Regions from separate parts of the Mesorhizobium sp. M0701 genome, predicted to be linked through region 1. Evidence: riboswitches for the same ligand, from Rfam matches in the RefSeq annotation. Region 1 holds a riboswitch; the other holds the start of a gene.
What was found. Region 1 has a riboswitch for S-adenosylmethionine ahead of metX (homoserine O-acetyltransferase MetX). Riboswitches for the same ligand answer to the same signal wherever they lie in the genome.

Region 1 (7,087 bases):
CTGCAACGCGCTGTTGATCGAAGCCGTCGATCCGCCCAGCAAACGCGCCGTCTCGACAGCCGACCATCCGAGGACGTCGGCAAGCAGCAGCGCGGCGCGCTGCCTGGGCGGCAGATCCTGGATCGCCGCGACGAAGGCGAGCTGGACGGCCTCGCGGCTCTCGTAACGGGCTTCCGGACCTGGCTCGCTGCCGGCAACTTCTGGAAGCTCGGCGTCGGGGTAGGGCTCCAGCCAGGCGATGTCGGCTACGGGCCCGCCTATGGCCGCCCCGTGCGAGGGCGGCCGTCCGGGTTCCCGGAGAATGCGACGCGCCCTCGACCTCGCCTTGATGGCGTTGAGGCAAGCGTTGGTCGCGATCATGTAGAGCCAACCGCGAACCGAACCTCGCCCGTCGAACTCCGATCTTGCGCGCCAGGCGCGAAGCAACGTGTCCTGGACGAGGTCGTCGGCCTCGTGCAGCGAACCCATCATGCGATAACAATGCAGCTTGAGCTCGCGGCGATGCGCGGCCGTGACCTTCTCGAAGGCCAGCCGATCGAGGATCGGCTGGCGTGCTGGTTCCAGAGGTGGTTGAGCGTCTGTCATGTGGCTTGTGCGGTTACGAGCGAGCGTTGCATTACGCGCCCCTCAGGCGGCCAGGGCAAGCCCGCTACCGCTCACCATGAAGGAACTGCCTTGCGGCTGGCCGGTGGCGAGTGCGACCACCGCCCGTCCGACATCGGCCGGGGTTTGCATGTCGGTCATGGCGGCGATGAAGTCCGCCGGCTGGATGCCCATATAGGCCGCTATGCTGTCGACGCCGGCCTTGCCCACGCCGGTTTCCGGCATGATGCGCATCGGCGCGAGCGCCATGAAGCGCAGGCCGAGGCCAAGCCGGTCGGCCTCCTTCTGGCTATGACCGGCCAGGAACATCTGCATGCGTTTTGCGCCGGCATAGCCGCCGGCGTTCGGTGGTCCGCCGGTCAAGGCCGCGCCGCTGGAGATCAGAACGATCCGGGTCCCCGGCTTGAGCGGGCGCCGCAGAGCGGCCCGGCAAAACAGGAACGACGCCTTGACGTCCGTGTCCCAATTTGCCGAGAACGCCTTCCAGGTCTGTTCATGCACTGGCGCAGAAGGCGCCAGCGCACCTGCGCAGATCACCAGCACGTCCGGCTCAAGCGCGGCGAAGACCTTATCCGGGGCGGAGTCCACCGTAGCATCGACCGCGAGCGTCTTCACGCCCGAGACCTCCCAGGCAAATTGCGCCAGGGCCTGTTTTCCGCGGGCAACGGCCAGCACCGTCGCTTTCTCCTTGAGAGCGGCCTCCGCGATCGAGCGGCCGACACCACGGCTGCCTCCGACGACGACGACATTCTGATTTTGCAACGATCCCATGGATCACCTCTCGTTCCCGGCCGCCGGACCATCCAGGCGCGCTCATCGATAAGGACAGCGCAGGTGTGCCAAAATCATCGGTGCCAGGCGGAAATATCTTTCAGGTGACGGCAGCCGCGCGTCGGTTTTTGTATTCAGTGTCATTACCTCCGGGGTAATCGACCAGCGCACTACGTCTCGGCAAACTGCTCCCATCAAGCCGGTTGTCCGGCCTTCGACCACAAGGAGATACGCCATGACCGCCTATGCCGTCGCCCATATGCGCCAGGTCACGCCGGGGCCGCAGATCGTCGAGTACCTGCACAAGATCGATGCCACGCTGGAACCGTTTGGCGGCCGCTTCGTGGTGCACGGAGGCGAGGTGGAAGTCGTTGAAAACACCTGGCCGGGCTATCTCATAGTCATCGAGTTTCCCAACCGGCGGCAGGCACGTGCATGGTACGACTCGCCCGCCTATCAGGAGATATTGCCGCTGCGTACCGGCAATTCCCAGTCCGACGTGGTCTTCGTTGACGGCGTCCAGCACCCCCACAAGGCCACCGACGTTCTCGAATAGAGGGACGATCTGCCACGATTGGCTCTTATCGTTTCAGCAGAAATACCGCTTGCTGGCCGAAAAAGTTCCAGAACCACCACGGCATCGAGAAGCCGATCCGCTGGCCGTTGGCGTCGAGCGCGGTTGCCTTTTCCACCGTCGCGCCAAGCTCGTCGCACAGATTGACGAAGTCGCGAATGGTGCAGAAATGGATGTTCGGCGTGTCGTACCAGGAATAGGGCAGGTCCCTGGTCACCGGCATGCGGCCGTTGAAGAGCAATGAAAAGCGCACCCGCCAGTGGCCGAAATTCGGGAATGAGACGATGGCGCGGTTGCCGATCCGGAGCAGTTCGTCGAGCACCAGCTTCGGATTGCGTGTCGCCTGCAAGGTCTGCGACAAGACGACGAAGTCGAAGCCCTTGTCGGGATAGAATTGGAGATCCTTGTCGGCATCGCCCTGGATGACCGACAGGCCACGCGCCACGCATTCGTTGACGCCGCGCTGCGACAGTTCCAGCCCGCGGCCATCGACCTTCTTGGTCGCCTGCAGCAATTCGAGCAGCAGGCCGTCGCCGGAACCGACGTCCAGCACCCGCGACTGCGGCGGGATGAGATCGGCGACGACTTCGAGGTCGACGCGCTGGGCGCGGTTGACGCTCATGCCTTCGGCTCTTGCTCGGCACATGGTCCTGATCCGAACAATCCGCAACTTTTCGGGGTCATGCGCCGAGCCCTCTCGCCCGCGCGGCCGAGGCGATGAAGCCCTTGATGGCGGCGAACAGTTCCGGTTCGTCGAGCAGGAAGGCGTCGTGGCCGCGGTCGGTCTCGATCTCGACGAACGATACCGAGGCGCCGGCCGCGTTCAGCGCGTGCACGACCGAGCGGCTCTCCTCGGTCGGGAACAGCCAATCGCTAGTGAACGAAACCAGGCAGAAGCGCGTCTTGGTGCCGGCGAAGGCATCGGCCAGCCGGCCGCCATGGTCGGCGGCGAGATCGAAATAATCCATCGCCCGCGTCATGTAGAGATAGGAGTTGGCATCGAAGCGATCGACGAAGGTCATGCCCTGATGGCGCAGATAGCTCTCGATCTGGAAGTCGGCATCGAAGCCGAAGGTCAGCGCTTCGCGGTCCTGCAGGTTGCGGCCGAACTTGCGGTGCAGCGCTGCTTCCGACAGATAGGTGATGTGGGCGGCCATGCGCGCCACCGCCAGCCCCTTTTCCGGCCGCTTGCCATGCTCGAAATATTTGCCGCCATGCCAGTCCGGGTCGGCCATCACTGCCTGCCTGCCGACCTCGTGGAAAGCGATGTTCTGCGAGGAATGGCGGGCACCGGTGGCGATCGGCAACGCCGAGAAGACGCGCTCCGGATAGCTGGAGGCCCATTGCAGCACCTGCATGCCGCCCATCGAGCCGCCCAGCACGCTGAACAGCTGTTCGATGCCGAAATGCTCGACCAGCATCAACTGCGCCCGCACCATGTCGCGGATGGTGATGATCGGCAGGTCGAGCCCGTAGGGCTTGGCGGTGGCGGGATTGGTCGAGGCGGGGCCGGTGGAGCCGAGACAGCCGCCGATGACGTTTGACGAGATGACGAAGAAACGGTCGGTATCGATGATCTTGCCGGGACCGATCAGCACTTCCCACCAGCCCGGCTTGCCGGTCACCGGATTAGTGTTGGCGACGTGCTGGTCGCCGGTCAGCGCATGGCAGACGAGGATGGCGTTGGAGCGCGCATCGTTGAGCGTGCCATAGGTCTGGTAGGCGATCTGGAACGGCGACAGCAGCGTGCCGGCGTCGAGCTTGAGCGGCTTGTCGGCGCCGAAACGCAACACCGGGCTCGACGGCTGGTCGGCCTCGTTGTTGGTTTTTCGAGCGCGCAAAGCGACCATTACATCTCCTTGCCCGGCCTTCCGTTGTCCGCCGGTCTGGGCAACAGCCAGCCCGGGCAACAAAAAACCGGCCATGCCTTCGCAAAGCCGGTTACAAGATGCAAACGGCCCTTTAGCAAGTTGTTTAACGTGGCTGCAAGCCGACCGGCCAAATCACCACGGAACTGTCAATGCTCTTCTATGACTCGCGCGTGGGTTCGTCAACGGCAAGTTCTTGATCCCGAATTGCCGCCCCTCGACATTCCGGGCCACGGCTTGTATTTCCGCTGCGGCCTCCCGATGGAGGCATCCTCGACGGATTTCATGGAATGAGCCAGACACCGGATCAGACACGTCCAACGCCCCGCGCCGGCATCATGGACATCGAAGCCTATGTGCCCGGCAAGAGCGCGGCGCCTGAAGGTGTCGCCAAGGTCCATAAATTGTCGGCGAACGAGAACCCGCTCGGTCCTTCGCCAAAGGCGATAGAGGCCGCGCGCGCGGTCGCCGACAAGCTCGCGGTCTATCCCGACGGCAGCGCCAGGCGCCTGAGGGAAGCGATCGCCGAGGTGCACGGGCTCAACCCGGCGAACATCGTCTGCTCCAACGGCTCCGACGAGATTCTGGGCCTGCTGGCGCAGACCTATCTCGCACCCGGCGACGAAGCCATCATCACCGAACACGGCTTCATGGTCTACAAGATCTACATACAGTCGGCCGGTGCCGTCCCGGTAACGGTCAAGGAGACCGATGAACGCGCCGACATCCATGCGATCCTCGCTGCGGTGACGCCGCGCACCAGGATCATCTTCCTTGCCAATCCAAACAATCCAACCGGCACCTACGTGCCGTTCCAGGAGGTGCGCCGCCTGCATGCCGGCCTGCCGCGAAACGTGCTTCTGGTGCTGGATTCAGCTTACGCCGAATATGTCCGGCGCAACGATTATGAAGCCGGCGTCGAGTTGGTGGGCAGCGCGGAAAACGTGGTCATGACCCGCACTTTCTCCAAATTGGGCCTGGGCGGGGCGCGGATCGGCTGGATGTATGCGCCAATGCACGTCATCGACGCGATCAACCGCGTGCGCGGGCCTTTCAACGTCAATGCGACGGCGATCGAGGCCGGCATCGCGGCGATCCACGACCGCGCCCATATCGAACGCAGCGTCGCGCACAACGAGACCTGGCTAGCCTGGCTGAGCGAGCAACTAAGCGGGCTCGGGCTGCGGGTGACGCCGAGCGTCGGCAATTTCATCCTCATCCACTTTCCCGAGGACAAAAGGCATTCGGCGGCGGCCGCCGACGACTACCTCAGTGCGCGCGGCTACATATTGCGGCGCGTTTCCGGCTACGGTTTTCCGAACGCGCTGCGCATGAGCATCGGCACCGAAGAGGCCAATCGCGGCGTTGTCGCAGCACTCGCGACATTCCTGAAAAGCTAGAACACCATGACCTCACCGATGTTCGAAAAGATCGCGCTGGTCGGCATCGGCCTGATCGGCTCGTCGCTGGCCCGCGTCATCCGCCGCGAGGGACTCGCCGGCCAAGTGGCGATTTCGACGCGCAGCGACGCGACGCTGGCACGCGCGAGCCAACTCGGCCTTGGCGACACCTATACGACGGATGCGAAAGAGGCGGTTCGCGATGCTGATCTGGTTATCGTTTCGGTGCCGGTCGGCTCTTCAGGCACGGTCGCCGCAGAGATCGCGCCTGCGCTGAAGAAGGGCGCCATCCTCACCGATGTCGGCTCGACCAAGGCGTCGGTGATCGCGCAGATGCAGCCGCACGTGCCTGATGGCGTGCACTTCATCCCCGGCCATCCTTTGGCCGGCACCGAAAAATCGGGACCGGACGCCGGTTTTGCCGAACTGTTCGAGAACCGCTGGTGCATTTTCACGCCGCTGCCCGGCACCGATCCCGCAGCACTGGAAAAGCTCTCGGAATTCTGGCGCCGCTGCGGCTCCAACATCGACACGATGGACCCGCAGCATCACGACATGACGCTGGCCATCGTTTCGCACCTGCCGCATATCATCGCTTACAACATCGTCGGTACCGCCGACGATCTGGAGTCGGTGACCAAGTCCGAGGTCATCAAATACTCGGCTTCCGGCTTTCGCGACTTCACCCGTCTCGCGGCGTCCGACCCGACCATGTGGCGCGACGTCTGCCTGCACAACAAGGACGCCATTCTCGAAATGCTGGCGCGGTTTTCCGAGGATCTGTCCTCGCTGCAGCGGGCGATCCGCTGGGGCGACGGCGAAAAACTGTTCGACCTGTTCACCCGCACCCGCGCCGTCCGCCGCTCGATTATCGAGGCCGGCCAGGACATCGACGTACCGGATTTCGGCCGCCAGGCAGTCGAACACCCGCCGAAGGGATAAGCCGCGGCAGGCCGATCGCAGGCCGGCCCGGCTTAGAGCGGTTCATCGTTTCACAGAAACGCCGAACCGCTCTATCTCTTTGTTTTGCGCAATTCCGGACGGAAAACCGTTTCACACTTTTCCTGGAGCTCTAGTCGAGCGGCTTGATCTTGCCGAGCGGGATGAAGCCGAGCGAGGCCTTGCCCCTGACGATCTTCAGCGGCATCGACGGCTGGTTGCCGAGCAGCGCCAGTCCGGCAAAGCCGGTTTGGATCTGTTTCTTCTGCTCGGGGATGGCGGTGGCGAGGATTGCCGCCACGGCCTTTGGATCATTGAGCCTGATCGTCAGGTCGGCATTTATGAGACCGTCGTCATCGACCGACAGCGGTCCGGAAACGGTGATGCGCGCAGTTCCGGACGACAGATCGAGCTTGTGGATTTCGGCCGCCTGGCCGCGCAGGCTCTTCGGATTTGCCTTGATCAGCGTGACGCCGTTCTTCAGCGTCAGGTCGCCGCTGCCGTCGAGCGGCGGCAAGACGCGCCCGTCGATGGCCGCCGCGTCGATTTCAAGATCGGTGAAATTGCCGGCATAGTCGATGTCCGGGCCGTTTGGGCGCAATTGTCCGGTGGCGGTTCCGGCGCTGAACAGCGAGACGGGATCGGTGTCGTCTGCCGGATCGGTCTGGCCGGACAGGCCTTCTGCCTGCAGCGAGAGGCGCCTCGGCAGCGGCCAGGACAGCTTCATGTCGGCCCGCAGATCATCCCAGTCGATCCAGAGCGGGGTCATGCCGGGAACTGAGGTCCTGAGCGGCCCCCTGAGCTCGGCGGCAGGCGACAGAAGCCGCGTGATCTGCGTGGCGGCGTTGATCTTGCCTGTCGATGCCGCGACGTTGCGGCTGTCGTCCTCGTAAGCCAGGCTGTCGCAGGAAACGGTGAAGCTGAAGGGATAG
Region 2 (7,087 bases), on a different contig from region 1:
CCGCTATCCGCCGCGCGAGCCGAAGATCGGCGAGACCGTTCTGGAAGTGAAAAACTGGTCGGTCTACCACCCCATCCATGCCGAGCGGCAGGTCATCAAGGGTATCAATCTCAACGCCCGCAAAGGCGAAGTGGTCGGCATTGCCGGGCTCATGGGCGCCGGCCGGACCGAGTTTGCCATGAGCCTGTTCGGCCGGTCCTATGGCCGTCGCATCACCGGCGAGGTGTTCCTCAACGGCAAGCCGATCGACGTCTCTTCGGTGAGCAAGGCGGTGGAACACGGCATCGCCTACGTTACCGAGGACCGCAAGACCTACGGTCTCAACCTGATCGACCACATCAAGCACAACATCACACTCGCCAACCTGCCCGGCGTGTCGCGCCGCGGCGTGATCGACGATTTGCGCGAGCTTTCGGTCGCCAACGATTATCGCGGCAGGACCAATATCCGCGCCTCGAGCGTCTACCAGATGACCGGCAACCTTTCTGGCGGCAATCAGCAGAAGGTGGTGCTGTCGAAATGGCTGTTCGCCAATCCGGAAGTGCTGATCCTCGACGAGCCGACACGCGGTATCGACGTCGGCGCCAAGTATGAAATCTATACGATCATCGCGCGTCTCGCCTCCGAGGGTAAGGCAATCATCGTCATCTCGTCGGAAATGCCCGAACTGCTCGGCATCACCGACCGCATCTACGTCATGAACGAAGGACGCATCGTCGGCGAAATGGCGGCAAGCGACGCCAGCCAGGAAAAGATAATGCGCGCCATCGTCCGCGGAGAAGGAAAAGCATCATGAGCACCGAAAGCGCTCCCGGGCCGCAGACCGGCGTTGCCCAGGATCTACAACAGGGACCTCGCATTGCCGTCTCGGCGCTGGTCACCAACCTGCGCGAATACGGGTTGGTGCTGGCGTTGATCGCAATCATGGTGTTCTTCCAGTTCACCACGTCCGGAACGCTGTTCAAGCCGGTGAACCTCAGCAATCTCGTGCAGCAGAACAGCTTCATCATCGTGATGGCGCTGGGCATGCTTCTGGTGATCGTTTCGGGTCACATCGATCTCAGCGTCGGCTCCGTCGCCGGCTTCATCGGCGCACTGGCGGCGATGATGATGGTCATCTGGCCGCTTGGCCCATTGAGCAATCCGCTGGTGGTGTCGATCATCTGCCTGATCGTCGGTGGTGCGATCGGCGCGGCACAAGGCTACTGGATTGCCTATCACCGAATACCGAGCTTTATCGTCACGCTGGCGGGCATGCTGATCTTCCGCGGCATCTGCCAGGCGCTGCTGGGTGGCGGGTCTTCCGTAGGGCCGCTTCCCGTCGGCTTCAAGGCGCTCAGTTCCGGCTTCATTCCGGACCTGATCGGCCCATTGACGCTGATACCGCCAACCGTGAACGCCGCCGGCAAAACCATTGTCGGCAGCGGCCTGACGCTGCACCTGACGACGATCGTGATCGGCCTCGTCGCCGTGCTCGCCTATGCCTATTTCGGGCTCAGGGCACGGCGCACCCGCGAGAAGCATGGCTACGAAGCCGAGCCCTTCTCGCTGTTCGTCGTCAAGACGCTGGTGATCAGCGCGCTGGCGCTGTTTCTCGTCTACCAATTCGCCACCTATAGGGGCCTCCCGATCGTTCTCATGGTGATGGGCGTGCTGATCGCGTTGTTCGTCTTCGTTACCAAACGCATGACGATCGGCCGTCGCATCTATGCGATGGGCGGCAATGCCAAGGCAGCCCAGCTATCGGGCATCAAGACCGAACGGCTGACGTTGATGGTGTTCATCAATATGGGCGTGCTGTCGGCACTCGGCGGCCTGATTATCGCGGCGCGCCTGGGGCAGGCTGTGCCGGCGGCCGGCCTCGGCAGCGAGCTCGACGTCATCGCCGCGGTGTTCATCGGTGGCGCTTCGGCGATGGGCGGCGTCGGCCAGGTGATCGGCGCGGTGGTCGGCGGCTTCATCATGGGCGTCATGAACAACGGCATGTCGATCATGGGCGTCAATGTTGATTGGCAGCAGGTGGTCAAAGGCCTGGTGCTGCTCGGCGCCGTCGTCTTTGACGTCTACAACAAGAACAAGGCTTGAGAGGCAACCAGGAGGCATACGGGTCACATCGCGGCGCTGCCGGGCGGCGCAAAGAAGTCCCCCGAGGGACCTGATCCGCGAGCGCAATCCGGACGAGAATTTCAACCGAGGCGCGGACAGGGTCCGGGCCGCGCAGGGTAGGGTTTGCCGAGAAAGGGCAGGCCAGCCCACAATTCAGAGAGGGTTACCATGCTGATCTCACAAATCCTCGACGACGCCGAGACGATCCGCGTCGTTGCCCGCAACGGCGGCAAGACCCGCGTCATCAACGGCGCCCGCAGCGTCTATTCGCTGGCGATGGAAGCCGCGCGTACCGGCAGTGGGCTTGTCGCCCTGATCGAGCGCAAAGGCTTCGGCGAAACCGTCGATCTCGACGCAGCCTACAAGAAGGGCCGGCTGCTGTCGCCGATCAACCATCCCGATCCGGCGCATCTCCATCTCACCGGCACCGGGCTGACGCATCTCGGCTCCGCCGCGACCCGCGATTCCATGCACAAGAAGCTCAGCACGGACGGCGAGGAACAGCTGACCGATTCCATGAAGATGTTCCGCATGGGGCTTGAGGGCGGCAAGCCGGCGAAAGGCCAGATCGGCGTGCAGCCGGAATGGTTCTACAAGGGCAACGGCACCATGGCGGTGGCGCCCGGTGCGGCGCTTATGTCGCCCGCCTTCGCTCAGGATGCCGGCGAGGAGCCGGAAATTGCCGGCATCTATGTGATCGGTGACGACGGCGCCCCGTTCCGTGTCGGCTTCACCCTGTCGAACGAGTTTTCCGACCACGTCACCGAGCGCGTGAACTACCTCTTCCTCGCCCATTCCAAGCTGCGCAACGCCTCGTTCGGGCCGGAGATCCTGATCGGCGACCTGCCGCCCGACATCCGCGGCGCTTCACGCATCCTGCGCGACGGCAAGCTGCTTTGGGAAAAGCCGTTCCTGTCGGGCGAGGCGAACATGTCGCACACCATTGGCAATCTCGAGCATCACCACTTCAAATACTCGGCCTTCCGCCAGCCGGGCGACGTGCATGTGCACATGTTCGGCACGGCGACGCTGTCCTTCGCCGACGGCATCAGGACCGAGGCCGGCGACGTATTCGAAATCGAGGCGCAGGATTTCGGCCTGCCTCTGCGCAACCCGCTTGAAATCGAGCAGCCGGTGAAGGTGGCGGTGAAGGCGTTGTAAACTGGTGACATAATTCAGGGGCGAGAAATGAACGGCCTGCGGATTGGCACTGTGTTCGTAAGTTTAGTCCTGTTCCTCGCCTATTTCTCCCCAGCGGCTTACAGCGCCGGACAATGCAGCGCAAAATCCTATCGCGAGGCCCGGATGTCGATGACTAACCGGCTTCTGGCCACCGGCTATTCGAAATCGCAAGTGAGCTTTCTGATGCGCAACGCGGATCGCATGACGTCCGCACTCCGCGCTGACAGACTGAACGACAATGGCAGAGCCTGCGGTGTCGACTCCGCCAGAGCCCATGTGCTGGGATGTATCGACAAGCAGTTGTTCCCCTTGCAGTCCAGCTCAAGCGCCTCACTTGACGACGAGAAGCAAACCAGAGGATTTTGGGGGAAGAAGCGATTGGCAGTGCGAGAACTGCTCTTTGTCGGTCAGTTTCATGGCTGCCTTGGCGCCGCGAAAGAATATCTGTTTCGCGGCTGACGGAATTGCGAACAAGCTCAGCGGGCGGCGCGGAAATGCTTGGACAGTTTCAGGCCCTGCGCCTGATAGTTCGAGCCTAGATCTGTGCCGTAGAGCGCCCGCGGCCGTTTCAGCATGTGCTCGTAGACCAACCGTCCGACGATCTGGCCGTGGTCGAGGATGAACGGCACTTCGTGGCTACGCACCTCGAGCACCGCCCGGCTGCCGGTGCCGCCCGACGCCGAATGGCCGAAACCCGGGTCGAAGAAACCGGCATAATGGACGCGGAACTCGCCGACCAGCGGATCGAAGGGCGTCATTTCGGCCGCGTAGAGCGGCGGCACATGCACCGCCTCGCGCGACACCAGAATATAGAATTCATCCGGATCGAGCACCAGCTCGCCGGCACCGCTCTTGTAGAGCGGCTCCCAGAAATCGACGACATCCTGCGCGGCGCGCTTGTCGACGTCGACCAGGCCGGTGTGGTGCTTGCCGCGATAGCCGACAAGCCCATCCTTGTCGCCGTCGAGGTCGATCGACAGCGCGATGCCGCCGCCTGAGATATTGGGTGGTTCGGTGGCGACCAGCATCTCGGCGCGGTGCAGGTCGTGCAGCTCGCTTTCCGACAAGAGCGCATTGCCGGTGCGGAACCTGATCTGCGACAGCCGCGAGCCGGTGCGCACGACGATCGGGAAAGTGCGCGGGCTGACCTCCAGATAGAGCGGGCCTTCATAGCCGGCGGCGATCTTGTCGAACTCGTGGCCACGGTCGGTCATTACCCGGGTGAAGATATCGAGCCGTCCGGTCGAGCTTTTCGGGTTGGCGGAGGCGGAAATATGGGCGGGCAGCGCCAGGCTTTCGAGCAGCGGCACGATGTAGACGCAGCCGGTTTCCAGCACGGCACCTTCGGCGAGGTTGATCTCGTGCAGCTTCAGCCGGTCGAGCTTGTCGACAACCCTGTGGTCCGGGCCGGGCAAGAAGGAAGCGCGCACCCGCCAGGCCTTGTCGCCGAGCCTGAGGTCAAGGCTGGCCGGCTGGATCTGATCGGCATCGAGCGTGCGCGGCGATTTCAGCGCACCCGTCTGGAACAGCGCGGAAATATCCTGATCGGGAAGAATGCCTGTCTGCCGCAAGGGTCTGGCTCCGTTCGAACGCCGGGCGAGGTCTTGTTCTGTCGCAGGTCCGACCGTGGACGCCTTTGGCACCTGCTTGGTACAACCCTCTTAATCATGCCGGCAATTGACGCAAGCGTGGCGCGGGTCTAAAGCTCGTTATCCCGTGGTGATTTGGCCGGTCGGCTTGCAGCCACGTTAAACAAGTCGCTAAAGGACCGTCGGGCCGCAAGGCCATATGGACCGGTTGCGACTTTCGCGACCGGTTTTTTGTTGTTTGGACCAATTTTGGTGTTTGGATGGAATGATGACCAAGAAGCGCGACTGGAAGCCTCAGACCGCACTCGTGCATGCCGGGACGCTGCGTTCCGGCTTCGGCGAGACCTCCGAGGCGATGTATCTCACCCAAGGCTATGTTTACGAGACGGCGCAAGCGGCGGAGGCCCGCTTCAAGGGCGAGGAGCCGGGCTTCATCTATTCGCGCTATGCCAATCCGACGGTCGACATGTTTGAGAAACGCATGTGCGCGCTGGAAGGAGCCGAGGACGCGCGCGCCACGGCATCCGGCATGGCGGCGGTGACGGCAGCACTGCTGTGCAGCGCCAAGGCGGGCGACCATATCGTCGCGGCGCGCGCGCTGTTCGGCTCCTGCCGCTGGGTGGTCGAGACGCTGGCGCCGAAATACGGCATTGAGGCAACGCTGATCGACGGCACCGACATCGCCAATTGGGAAAAGGCGGTCAAGCCCAACACCAAACTGTTTTTCCTGGAAAGCCCTACCAATCCAACGCTGGAGGTAGTCGACATTGCCGCCGTCGCGGGACTTGCCAATTCGATCGGCGCCAGGCTGATCGTCGACAATGTCTTCGCTACGCCCTTGCAGCAGAAACCGCTGCAGCTCGGCGCCCACATCGTCGTCTATTCGGCCACGAAGCATATTGACGGCCAGGGGCGCTGTCTTGGCGGCATCGTTCTGTCGGACAAGAAATGGATCGACGAGAACCTGCATGACTATTTCCGCCACACCGGCCCAAGCCTCTCGCCCTTCAATGCCTGGACGCTGCTGAAAGGCCTGGAGACGCTGCCGCTACGCGTACGCCAGCAGACGGAAAGTGCCGGCCGCATCGCGGATTTCCTGGCCGAGCGCCCGCAAATCGCCCGCGTCATCTATCCCGGCCGCGCCGACCACCCGCAAGCGGCCGTGGTCCAGAAGCAGATGTCGGGCGGCTCGACGCTGATTTGCCTCGATGTGAAGGGCGGCAAGCAGGCGGCCTTTGCCTTCCAGAACGCACTCGACGTCGTGCTGATTTCCAACAATCTCGGCGACGCCAAGAGCCTGATCACCCATCCGGCGACGACGACGCACAAGAACTTGACCGATGAGGCCCGCGCCGAGCTCGGCATCGGACCGGGAACGCTCAGGCTGTCAGTTGGCCTTGAGGACGCCGACGACCTGCTCGAAGACATCGAGCAGGCACTGAGAGTTGCCGGATAAGGGCTGGCCGAACAGAGGCGAGCGGGGACGCGCCGATCAGGCGCCGGACGGCGTCTCTTCCAGCTCCGCGACGGCCTTGGTCTGGATAGTCATCACATTGCCGCGCCAGTCGACGGCGCCGCTCAGCCATCCGCGCGCCCAAATGGCGGGAAGCATCAGGTCTCGCGCCATCATCGCCAGGATGGTGCGCAGCGACAGGTGCCATCCCTTGGCCGAGGCCAAGGCGCATTCCGGCAGGTAGGCCGCGACCAGCACGGCGATGGCGGTTGCCGGCAGGCTGACGCCGGCGTCAGCCGCCGCGATCAGAGCAAGCACCAGCGGCGGCGCTGCGCCGATCAGGATCTCGGGGGCGAAGAACAGCGCGAAGGTGACGCGGCGCAGCCGCGCCCAGCGCGCCTGCCGCGACCAGATCTCGCCAAACGTGCGCCGGCCGAGCGGCTGTTCGAAGGGCGAGGCGACAAGATTGACCCGCAGTCCGAGCCCGTTGACCAGCTTGGTCGCGGCGGCGTCTTCGGCGATCTCGGCAGCAAGCGCGCAGATGCCGCCATTGGCGTCGAGCATCGGCTTATTCCACAACATGCTCTTGCCCTGCGCGAAGCCGAGGCCGAGCGCCTCTCCGGCGTACTGCCAGCGTGCCTGCAGCGTGTTGAGAAAGGCGCATTCGACCTCCCCCCAGAAGCCGTCCGGTCGCGAGCCGATCGGCGTCGAGCAGACGAGGCCGGTGTCGTGCCGCCACGCCGCCATCAGGTGCTGG

Region 2: linked by a shared signal. The riboswitch ahead of NKI24_RS17700 (O-succinylhomoserine sulfhydrylase) and the one ahead of metX (homoserine O-acetyltransferase MetX) in region 1 are both predicted to bind S-adenosylmethionine.

The regions. Positions count from the first base shown of each region.
Region 1 covers NZ_JAMYPO010000009.1:122,637-129,723, forward strand. The annotation lists gene NKI24_RS11830 (RNA polymerase subunit sigma-70) at 1-585, opposite strand, end outside; gene NKI24_RS11835 (SDR family NAD(P)-dependent oxidoreductase) at 628-1,374, opposite strand; gene NKI24_RS11840 (DUF1330 domain-containing protein) at 1,610-1,930, shown strand; gene metW (methionine biosynthesis protein MetW) at 1,956-2,570, opposite strand; gene metX (homoserine O-acetyltransferase MetX) at 2,629-3,798, opposite strand; SAM riboswitch at 3,891-3,968, opposite strand; gene hisC (histidinol-phosphate transaminase) at 4,107-5,216, shown strand; gene NKI24_RS11860 (prephenate/arogenate dehydrogenase family protein) at 5,223-6,158, shown strand; gene NKI24_RS11865 (DUF2125 domain-containing protein) at 6,289-7,087, opposite strand, start outside.
Region 2 covers NZ_JAMYPO010000017.1:5,397-12,483, reverse strand. The annotation lists gene mmsA (multiple monosaccharide ABC transporter ATP-binding protein) at 1-796, shown strand, start outside; gene mmsB (multiple monosaccharide ABC transporter permease) at 793-2,085, shown strand; gene araD1 (AraD1 family protein) at 2,275-3,267, shown strand; gene NKI24_RS17710 (hypothetical protein) at 3,295-3,747, shown strand; gene NKI24_RS17705 (2'-deoxycytidine 5'-triphosphate deaminase) at 3,765-4,859, opposite strand; SAM riboswitch at 4,995-5,072, shown strand; gene NKI24_RS17700 (O-succinylhomoserine sulfhydrylase) at 5,143-6,333, shown strand; gene NKI24_RS17695 (glycosyltransferase) at 6,370-7,087, opposite strand, start outside.